3 regions of the Streptomyces sp. NPDC057654 genome follow, and region 1 is predicted to be linked to each of the others. Evidence: riboswitches for the same ligand, from Rfam matches in the RefSeq annotation. Region 1 holds a riboswitch; each other region holds the start of a gene.

Evidence for each region. Region 1 has a riboswitch for cobalamin ahead of ACFU99_RS16880 (HoxN/HupN/NixA family nickel/cobalt transporter). Riboswitches for the same ligand answer to the same signal wherever they lie in the genome.
Region 2: linked by a shared signal. The riboswitch ahead of ACFU99_RS19550 ((2Fe-2S) ferredoxin domain-containing protein) and the one ahead of ACFU99_RS16880 (HoxN/HupN/NixA family nickel/cobalt transporter) in region 1 are both predicted to bind cobalamin.
Region 3: linked by a shared signal. The riboswitch ahead of ACFU99_RS27395 (CoA-acylating methylmalonate-semialdehyde dehydrogenase) and the one ahead of ACFU99_RS16880 (HoxN/HupN/NixA family nickel/cobalt transporter) in region 1 are both predicted to bind cobalamin.

Annotation. Positions count from the first base shown of each region.
Region 1 covers NZ_JBHVHQ010000190.1:8,424-11,690, reverse strand. Annotated here, with positions in the region: gene ACFU99_RS16880 (HoxN/HupN/NixA family nickel/cobalt transporter) at 30-1,205, opposite strand; cobalamin riboswitch at 1,203-1,429, opposite strand; gene ACFU99_RS16875 (FAD-dependent monooxygenase) at 1,468-2,715, opposite strand; gene ACFU99_RS16870 (sugar-binding domain-containing protein) at 2,923-3,267, shown strand, end outside.
Region 2 covers NZ_JBHVHQ010000244.1:4,006-7,272, forward strand. Annotated here, with positions in the region: partial or broken gene ACFU99_RS19540 (ECF transporter S component) at 1-119, opposite strand, end outside; gene ACFU99_RS19545 ((2Fe-2S)-binding protein) at 322-1,017, opposite strand; gene ACFU99_RS19550 ((2Fe-2S) ferredoxin domain-containing protein) at 1,014-1,406, opposite strand; cobalamin riboswitch at 1,468-1,590, opposite strand; gene ACFU99_RS19555 (bile acid:sodium symporter family protein) at 1,981-3,045, shown strand.
Region 3 covers NZ_JBHVHQ010000449.1:3,236-6,502, reverse strand. Annotated here, with positions in the region: partial or broken gene ACFU99_RS27400 (5-methyltetrahydropteroyltriglutamate--homocysteine S-methyltransferase) at 1-906, opposite strand, end outside; cobalamin riboswitch at 1,066-1,284, opposite strand; cobalamin riboswitch at 1,391-1,576, shown strand; gene ACFU99_RS27395 (CoA-acylating methylmalonate-semialdehyde dehydrogenase) at 1,816-3,267, shown strand, end outside.

The sequences.
Region 1 (3,267 bases):
CGCCCCCTCGTCACCATCCGTCGGCCGGGTCAGCCCTCCGGCGCCGTCCGGGCCGCCCAGCGCTGCTCGACCTTCCCGAACCGCCAGTACGCGAGGGCCATCGCCCAGACCACCACGAAGAGCCCGACGATGACGAAGCCGACGTTGTCGAGGTCGAGTCCGGAGATCCAGCCGGTGACCGCGTCGTCCATGGCCAGCTTCTCGCGCAGGACGCTCACCAGCTCGATCGTGCCGATGAGGAAGGCCACGGCGATCGACAGGCCGGTGATGGTGAGGTTGTAGTAGACCTTGCGGACCGGGTTGGAGAACGCCCACTGGTACGTGAAGTTCATGAACGTGCCGTCGAGCGTGTCGAAGAGGCTCATCCCCGCCGCGAAGAGCAGCGGCAGGCACATGATGGCGTACCAGGGCAGCCCGGCCGCGGCGCCGCTGCCCGCCATCACCATCAGCGTGACCTCGGTCGCGGTGTCGAAGCCGAGTCCGAAGAGGAAGCCGAGCGGATACATCTGGCCGGGGCGGGTGATGGAGCGGGTGAACCGGCCGAGCACCCGGTTCATGAAGCCGCGCGAGTCCAGGTGCTCCTCCAGCTCGGCCTCGTCGAAGCGGCCCGCGCGCATGGAGCGGAAGACCTTCCAGATGCCCGCGAGGGCCACCAGGTTGAGCGCGGCGATGAGGTAGAGGAAGGTCCCGGAGACGGTCGTGCCGACGACGCCGAGCGTCTGGTGGGCGGCGGAGTCCTCGTTGATCAGCGTGCCGGCGAGGTGGGCGCCGCCCGCGACGAGCGCGGCCATGGCGACCACGACGCTGGAGTGGCCGAGGGCGAACCAGAAGCCGACGGAGACCGGACGCTTGCCGTCGGCCATCAGCTTGCGGGTGGTGTTGTCGATGGCGGCGATGTGGTCGGCGTCGAAGGCGTGCCGCATGCCGAGGGTGTAGGCGGTGATGCCGAGGCCGACGCCGAAGACCTGCGAGCCGACCGTGTAGTGGCTGGGCACGACGAGCAGGAAGAGCACGCCGAAGGCGACGACGTGCAGCGCGGCTATGACGGCCAGCAGGCCGGCGGTGCGCAGGGTGTCCTGCCGCTGCCAGCGGAACGCGGGCGCGGCGGCCGGGGAGCCGGGGCCGGCGGGGGAATCGGGGGAACCAGTGGGGGTATCGGTGGGCAGGGCCATCCGTAAGTCACGCTCCAGCACCTCGTGGATCATTTCGTGAGATGCCGTGGCCGGTCTCCTGGCTTACGGGTTCAGCTCGCGCTGTTCTCCTCCCTGCCTTCCCGGCCGCAGGCTGCGGCCAGTGGCTCCGTACGCCCGCCGAAGCGCGTACGGAACGGGCTGAGGACCCCCCGATCACAGTGGCGAGGGCCGCTCCGGAATAGGGCCACAAGGACCCCTCACCGGTCTTCCCGAACACCACGGCCCGGCTACTTTAACGGTTTCGGCGGCTCTGACCAGTGGTGAACGGATGTGATCATCCACCCAGGGCATGGCCGCCGAACCCCTTCTCGCCCTCCGAGGCCGCGCGCCACCACTCCTCGGTGGACCGCTGGTCCATGGCCGCCCAGTCGGGTACGGACAGCACCTGCGCCCGGCCGAGCCGCCTGCCGAGCTCCAGCACCGCGCGGCCGATCGGCGCGCGCTCGGCGTCGTACGCGGCCAGCCCCGCGTCGCAGTCCTCTGCGGAGCGCAGGGCGCGCTCCAGCACCGTGGCGTCCTGGAGCGCCTTGACCGCGCCGCTGCCGGTGTGCGGGCGGGCGATGGCGGCGGAGTCCCCGAGGAGGACGAGCCGGCCCTTGGCGAAGTGCGGCACGGCGAGGTCGAAGATGGGCTGCACCAGGGTGTCCCGCGGGCGGGTGCGCTCGATGACCTCCCGCCAGTACGGCGGGAAGTGACGTGCCACCACCTTTTCCTGATGCTCCATCAACTCTGCCGTCACCGTGCGCGGCGGCGGTACGGTCGGGTCGTCGAGCCGCAGGCCCGGTACGTCCGGGGGCACCGCGTAGAACACCCAGTTGACGGAGGCGCCGCGGCCGTACGGGCCCGGAATGCGGTACGCGATCATGTGGCCCTCGGGGAACGCGACGGTGGCGGCGTCCTGTTCGGCCCAGGTCTCGCGGGGGCCCGGCAGCCGCTCGGCGGGCAGCGAGCCGCGCCAGGCGAGGTACCCGGCGTACCGGGGCGCGATGTCGGGGTACATCGCGGCCCGTACGACCGAGCGGTAACCGTCCGCGCCGATCACGAGGTCGAACCGCTCCTCGGCACCGCCCGCGAGGCGCAGCACCGCGCCGCGCGGCCCCGGACCGCGCGGCCCCGGACCGCGACCGGCGTCCGGGGTCACGGATTCGACGGCGGCGCCGGAGTGGTAGGCGACCTTCTCGGGGACGCGGGCGCGCAACTCCGTCCACAGAGAACCCCAGTTGTAGGAGCGGAACGGGAAGGGCAGCACCCCGAACTCCCGGCCGCCGCGCGCGTCCGTGTCGCCGAGCAGCCAGACGCGCCGGGCGAGCCGCACCCAGGGCATGCGGGCGTCGACGTATCCGGCCGCTTCCAGTTCGGCGTACCGGTCCTGCTGGATGGCGAGCCCCACGCCCCGGTCCTGGAGCCGCCGGGCGGCCCGTTCGTACACCACGACTTCCGCGGCCCCGGCCCGTACGGCGGCCAGCGCCGCGGCACAGCCGGCGATGCTGCCGCCCACGACGGCCACTCGTCCTCCGCGCACAGCGTCCCCTCACCCAGTCATCCGGCCGGACTCCGTCCAGGTCATTGACATGAACGTTACGAGTCCTTAGCGTCCTGCCCCACCCAATAGGAAGGTTTCTTAACTTTCTTAACTTCCATTTGTGAAAGGTGAATTGAACCGCCTGAGCCGCTTCCGCCACTCCCCGCGCCGACTCATGTCGCCTCAGCCGTCCGAGAGGTACCCCCTGTGTCCCTCCGCCCCGTCGCGCCCATCGCCGTCACCGGCCTGCTGCTGAGCCTCGCCCTTCCCGCCGTCGCCCTCCCCGCGCGCGCCACCGCCCCCCAGCCGCGCCCCGCCGCCCCGCCGAGCGCCCCCGTCACGCGGGCCGCGCCGGAAGCGGGGGCCGCGACGCCGCTCTCGGGGTTCGCGATCCAGTCCTCGGCCGACGTCGCCGACAGCGCCGAGACCGTCTCCACCCCCGGTTACGACACCAGGGGCTGGCATCCGGCGGCCGCCCGCTCCACCGTGCTCGCCGCGCTGCTCGCCGACGGCACGTACCCCGACGATCCCTTCTACTCCACCAACATGAAG
Region 2 (3,267 bases), on a different contig from region 1:
CCGGGCGCGATGCCGAACGGCCAGAAGAACGCGACGACGCCGAGGAAGGCGGCCATCGCCATGACGAGTCCGACGCGGGCCGAGGGGCGGATGGCGGGCGCGGGCTTCGTGGCGGGCATGCCGGACCGCCGCACGAGGCGCTCACTCCTCGCCTGCTCGCGGAGGTCTGCAAGGGGACCACCGAGGTCGCGGCGCACCCCCGCACCGGAGGCCCCCCGGGTGGCGTTCCTGCCGACGGACGGGCGCCTGACACGGAACGGTGACCTCCGACGAGACCCGTGAGCGTACCGAGCATGGGCTCGCACCCGGTGACCTGCCAAGTCACCGGGCCAGGCAGCAGTCCCCGCACTTCGAGCCGTTGGGCGCCCGGTAGTACAGGCAGCAGCTGCGTCGGCGGAAGGTCAGTTCGGGGCCGGTGATCCGGCCGGTCCCGCGCAGCCGTCCCGTCTTCAGGAGTTCCCGGGTCAGCTCGGTGAGCGGCGTCCGCAGACCGGTCCGGTACCTCAGCAGTTGCGCCGCCGAACCGATCAGCGCGGAAGCGGAGTTACCCGCGAGCAACCGCGGCGCCATCTTGACGGGCAGGTGGCCCTCCATGCGCTGAAGGACGCCGTCGGCCTGCACACACACGGCATCGGCGAGCGATGACGCCGACCTCGGGGCGCGGCTGCCCCGCGGCCCGGCCAGACGAAGGGCCGAGCCGTCACCGGCCCATTCCGCGGTGGTCATCACCGGCACGATCCCGTGGACGAGGGCGCAGGCGAGGACCGGCGACCACAGGCGGGCCGCGAGTCCGAGGTGGGCGATGGAGACGCCGATACGGGTCTCGGCGGTGCCATAGCGTTCGTTGACGGTCCTGGCCCGCGCGGCGAACCCCTCCCGCGTGAGCCGCTCTTCACCGGACGCGGGTCCCCGGACCGTGTCGAGAGCGAAGAAGCCACCCAGCTGTGCGACGTCGCGCAGCGCCACGACGACCTCGTCCGCCGGTACTTCGTCCGCCGTGCCCTGACCGCCGGTCATGAGGTCGATGTCCCGACGCGGCGCGGCGGGTCGATCAGATAGAGGTCGAGGATCTCGGGGCGGGGCGCGACACCCGGCCCGCCGTCCCGCACCCAGTCCGCTATGTCCTCGGTGGCGGCCGGGTCGTTGACCAGCCCGAGCCAGACCGGGCGGGCGCCTGCCGCCCGCCCGTCCGCCGAGGGCTGCACGACGACGACGTTCGCCTGTTCGCACACGTCCAGGCATTCGGAGATGCGTACCGGGGCGATCTCCCGCAGCCGCGCGGTCTGCGCCGCATGATCGGCGTTGACCTTCACCGTCCCGCAGCAGCAGTCGCGGCACACCACCACCCGGCACGGGACCGCCCGGTCCGCTGTCGGCGCGCGCTCGTCGGCGGGCTGTTCAGGCATGCCGCATCCTCCCTCTTGCCGGGGAGTTCCGCCCCGGGGTGCTTCGAGGAGGCGACAGCGTGAGTCTCCTGGCTCTCGGGTCCGCGCTCGTCCCGGCCTTCCCGCCCGCGCGGGGCAGTGGCTCGTCGGGATCCGCTCGCCGATCACAGTGGCGGTACCGCACCGGATTCACACCGGTTTCCTCGGGCCGCTGTCGCCCGTGTCCGCAACCCATCATGTCACCCGCCCCACGGCGGCAGCGCCCAGCCGGACGGCGGACCGCGCCGCCTCGGCTTCCGACCGCCGGGAGGCAGCAGACGCACCGTGACCTCGTCGGTGCCAGGGCGCCCGCGTCCTCCCCGACCACACGCTCCGCGTCCTCGGGACGGCTGGCGACTTCAGTGCCGTCCATGTCGATCATGAGAGAGTCACTGGTCGAGTAGTGCCGGTGAACCCAGCCGCGAGCAGCCGCACGGAGGTGCGCACCTGACTGTGGGCCGTGCCCGTGCGCTTACCACCGTCGCCCCCTGGAGCGAGGCTCCGATGGCTTCAGCGACAGCCGTGACACAGGGCGACCTATACGCTCTGCTGCGTGATGACTGTGGTGAATGCTGTGCAGCGGTGGCTGCTGGGGCTGATGCTCGTCTGCTACCTGTTGGCCGGTGTGTTCCCGGTGCCCGGCGAGATGCTGCGCGGGCTGACGCTGGCGCTGCCTCTGCACGTAGGCGTTCTGACGGTGTCGATGGTGTTGTTGGCGGTGATGCTGTTCAACGCCGGTCTGGGCGTGCGCGTCGCCGATCTGCGCGAGGTGGTGTCCCGGCCGGTGCGGCTGGTGCTCGGCATCGCCGCCAATGCCCTGCTCCCCCTGCTCGTACTCCCGATCGTCGCGCTCGGTCTGCGTTCCTGGCCCGATACGGCGGAGGCGGAGGGTCTGGTGGTCGGGCTGATGCTGGTACTGGCGATGCCCATCGCGGGCGGCGCCGCCTCCTGGGGCCAGAACGCCGGCGCCAATGTCCCCCTGGTCGTCGCCATGGTGGTGGGCTCCACGCTGCTCAGCCCGCTCACCGTTCCCCTCGGAATGCATCTGGCCGGCCAACTGGTCGGCCCCTACGGCACCGGCACGCTGGACGACACGGCCACGGTCGATGTCATCGCCCGGACCGGGGCGGGGATCTTCGCCCTGGTGTCGGTGGTGCTGCCGTGCCTCGCGGGAATCGCCGTACGGGTCGCGCTCGGCGAGGACCGCACCCGTCGAATCCTGCCGTCGGTCAAGGCCGTCAACACGGTGAACATCCTGCTGCTCTGCTACCTCAACGCGGCCGGCGCGCTCGGGCAGGCCCTCGCCCGCCCGGACCCGGACCTGCTGCTGCTGGCGCTCGGCCTGTCCGGCGCGGTGTGCTGCCTGGCGTTCGGCTGCGGCCGGTGGATGTCCCGCTGGACGTGCCGCGACCAGCCGGACCGGATCTGCCTCACCTTCGCCACCGGCATGAACAACAGCAGCGCGGCAGCGGTGCTCGCCGCCTGCTGGTTCTCCCACCGCCCCGAGGTGTTGTTGCCGATCCTCTTCTACAGCCTGCTACAGAAGATCGTCGCAGGAATGGCGGCAAAACTGCCCCGCCCCGGGCCCCCGGGCGTGGCCGCCGAAAGCGCGAGGGCGTGACCGACTCGGGCTTCGGCCGCCTGACCCGGTCCTTCGCCTCGCCGCTCACGGCCACCGAGCGAAGCGGGCTCCGGCCGGGTCGAACGATCCGGAAGAAGAGAGACGTTCGCCCCGGTGGCGCTCATGTGCCAAGCCCAGATCCCGGTCGGCCGCGACGGGCACCGCGCCGAGGGGCGATGGAGACGCCGTGCCGCTGCGGCTGCCGCGCCGGCGGCGGAGCAG
Region 3 (3,267 bases), on a different contig from region 1:
GACGACGCCCGCGACCAGGCGCTTGCCCGGCAGCCCGCCGACGGCGGCGAGGTCGTCCAGGTTGGCGGCGGCGGCCTCGGTGAAGTCGAGCGCGAGGCCGTCCACCGGGGCCTTGGCGAGGACGGGCAGCGCGTCGCCGAGCCGGTCGAAGTAGGAGGCGACGAGGAGCTTCGGCCGCTCGGTGAGGGCGCCCAGGTCGCGGTAGGCGCGGGCGGCGGCGTTCAGTTCGGCCGGGGTGCGGTCCTGGACGAGGGCGGGCTCGTCCAGCTGCACCCACTCGGCGCCCGCCGCGCGCAGGTCGGCGAGGATCTCCGCGTACACGGGGAGCAGCCGGTCGAGGAGGGTGAGCGGTTCGAAGTCGGCGGCGACGCCGGGGGCGGGCTTGGCCAGCAGGAGATAGGTGACGGGGCCGACGAGGACGGGCCGCGCGGTGTGGCCGAGCGTACGGGCCTCGGTCAGCTCGGCGGCCTGTTTGGCGGAGTCGGCGGCGAAGACCGTGTCCGGACCCAGCTCCGGCACCAGGTAGTGGTAGTTGGTGTCGAACCACTTGGTCATCTCAAGGGGTGCCACGTCCTGGTTGCCGCGCGCCATGGCGAAGTAGCCGTCGAGCGGGTCGGCGTCGACGGCGGCGCGGTGCCGGGCCGGGATGGCGCCGACCATGACACTGGTGTCCAGGACGTGGTCGTAGTACGAGAAGTCGCCGGTCGGCACCTCGTGGACGCCGGCGTCGGCCAACTGCCGCCAGTTCGCGCGGCGCAGGCCGGCCGCGGTCTCCCGGAGGGCGTCGGCGGTGACGCGGCCCTTCCAGTAGCCCTCGACGGCCTTCTTCAGTTCGCGGTTCGCGCCCTGGCGGGGGTAGCCATACACGGTGGCCCGTGCTGCCGCGGCTGCGGACTTCGCTGTCACGGAAATCTCCTTCGCGAGAAACTCCTTGAGATCCCGGCGGCGGGACGCGGACGCGAAGGGTGACGGACCAGGCCGGTGTCCGCGCGTCAGCCGCGCGGTGTCCCGCCTGATATGCACGCCGACCCGCCCACGAGGCCACCGGGATTTCCGTACGCCATCGGTCGCGTACGGGCAACGGGCAGGTCTTCGGACTCGCGGGCACATCTGCCGGGGCAGATTCCTACTGGCCGTCGCTTCCCGGACCCATGGCCGGATCCAGTGCGTATGACGGCGGTCGTTCCCGCTCACCGCTGCGGGGCAGTCCCGGATTCCCACCGGGTTCCCTCTTGCGACGCGCCTGCCTGGGGGGCAGGGCGAACCAGCTGCACGGGTCAGCCTAGAGGCCAGGGGGTTTTCTGGGCACCGCTGTTCACATCCCGGAACGTGATGTGGGACACGGGGCGTGCCGGGGAGCGGTCGCCGGAGGGGGTGGACTTACTAGGACGTCCAACTATATCTTCGGGGCACAAGGTCCGCGGTGCGGGGAAGCCGGTGTGAATCCGGCACGGTCCCGCCACTGTGACCGGGGAGTGTGCTGCCATCCACACGTCACTGGCGAGGTCTGCCGGGAAGACGGGCGGCGCGCGGGGATCCGGGAGTCAGGATACCGGCCGCGGGATGTTCCGTGTTGTCCACGAGGATGGAGCAGACACGCATGGCACCGGTCCGTACCCACGACCCTGGTGACCCGGCGGAGCGCGACCGGCCCACCCCGCGCTCGTAGACCCTCGCGCCCCGGCGGCCTTCGACGTCCGTCCGGCGGCCCGGCGTTCACTGTCCCGCGGCCCGCCGCGGCGGCGCACCCACCCGTGCGCCCGCCGCCGCGGCCCCGCGCCGTCCCCGGATCTCCCCTGACGAGAGCAGGCACCCATGGTCCGCGAACTCACGCACTTCATCGGCGGCAAGCACACCGCCGGCACGTCCGGCCTCCACGGCGACGTGTACGACCCCAACACCGGTACGGTCCAGGCCCGCGTCCCCCTCGCGGGCCGCGCCGACACCGAGGCGGCCATCGCCGACGCGCTCACCGCACAGCGGGAGTGGGGCGAGTGGAACCCGCAGCGCCGCGCCCGCGTCCTGCTGCGCTTCCTCCAGCTCGTCGAGGGCGAGCGCGACTCCCTCGCCCGGCTGCTGTCGTCCGAGCACGGCAAGACCGTGGCCGACGCGCACGGCGACATCCAGCGCGGCCTCGAAGTCGTCGAGTTCGCCGCGGGCATCCCGCACCTCCTCAAGGGCGAGTTCACGGACAACGCCGGCACGGGCATCGACGTCCACTCGCTGCGCGCCCCCATCGGCGTGACCGCCGGGATCACCCCCTTCAACTTCCCCGCGATGATCCCGCTGTGGAAGGCAGCACCAGCCCTGGCCTGCGGAAACGCGTTCATCCTCAAGCCGTCCGAGCGCGACCCGTCGGTACCGCTGCGGCTGGCCGAACTGTTCCTGGAGGCGGGCCTGCCGCCCGGCGTCCTGAACGTCGTCAACGGCGGCAAGGAAGCCGTCGACACCCTCCTGGAGGACCCGCGGGTCGGCGCGCTCGGCTTCGTCGGATCCACCCCGATCGCCGCGCACATTTACGCCACCGCCGCCGCCCACGGCAAGCGCGCCCAGTGCTTCGGCGGCGCCAAGAACCACATGATCGTGATGCCGGACGCCGACCTCGACCAGGTGGTCGACGCGCTCATCGGCGCCGGATACGGGTCCGCGGGCGAGCGGTGCATGGCGATCTCGGTGGCCGTGCCCGTCGGCGAGGAGACGGCCGACCGGCTGGTCGCGGCCCTCAAGGAACGCGTCGGCACGCTCCGCATCGGCCGCAGCGACGACCCGGAAGCCGACTTCGGACCCCTGGTGAGCCGGGACGCGTTCGACCGGGTCCGCCGCTATGTCGACATCGGCGTGAACGAGGGCGCCGAACTCGTCGCCGACGGCCGGGGCTTCACCCTGCCCGGCCACGAGAACGGGTTCTTCGCGGGCGCGTCCCTCTTCGACCGGGTCACCCCGCGGATGCGGATCTACCGTGAGGAGATCTTCGGCCCCGTCCTGTGCGTCGTGCGCGCCGCCGACTACGAGGAGGCCCTGCGGCTGCCCAGCGAGCACCCGTACGGCAACGGCGTCGCCATCTTCACCCGGGACGGCGACACCGCCCGCGACTTCACCCGCCGCGTGAACACCGGCATGATCGGCGTCAACGTGCCCATCCCGGTCCCCGTCGCCTACCACACCTTCGGCGGCTGGAAGCGGTCCGGTTTCGGCGACCTGGGCCAGCACGGCCCCGACGCCATCCGCTTCTACACCCGCACCAAGACCGTCACCTCGCGCTGGCCC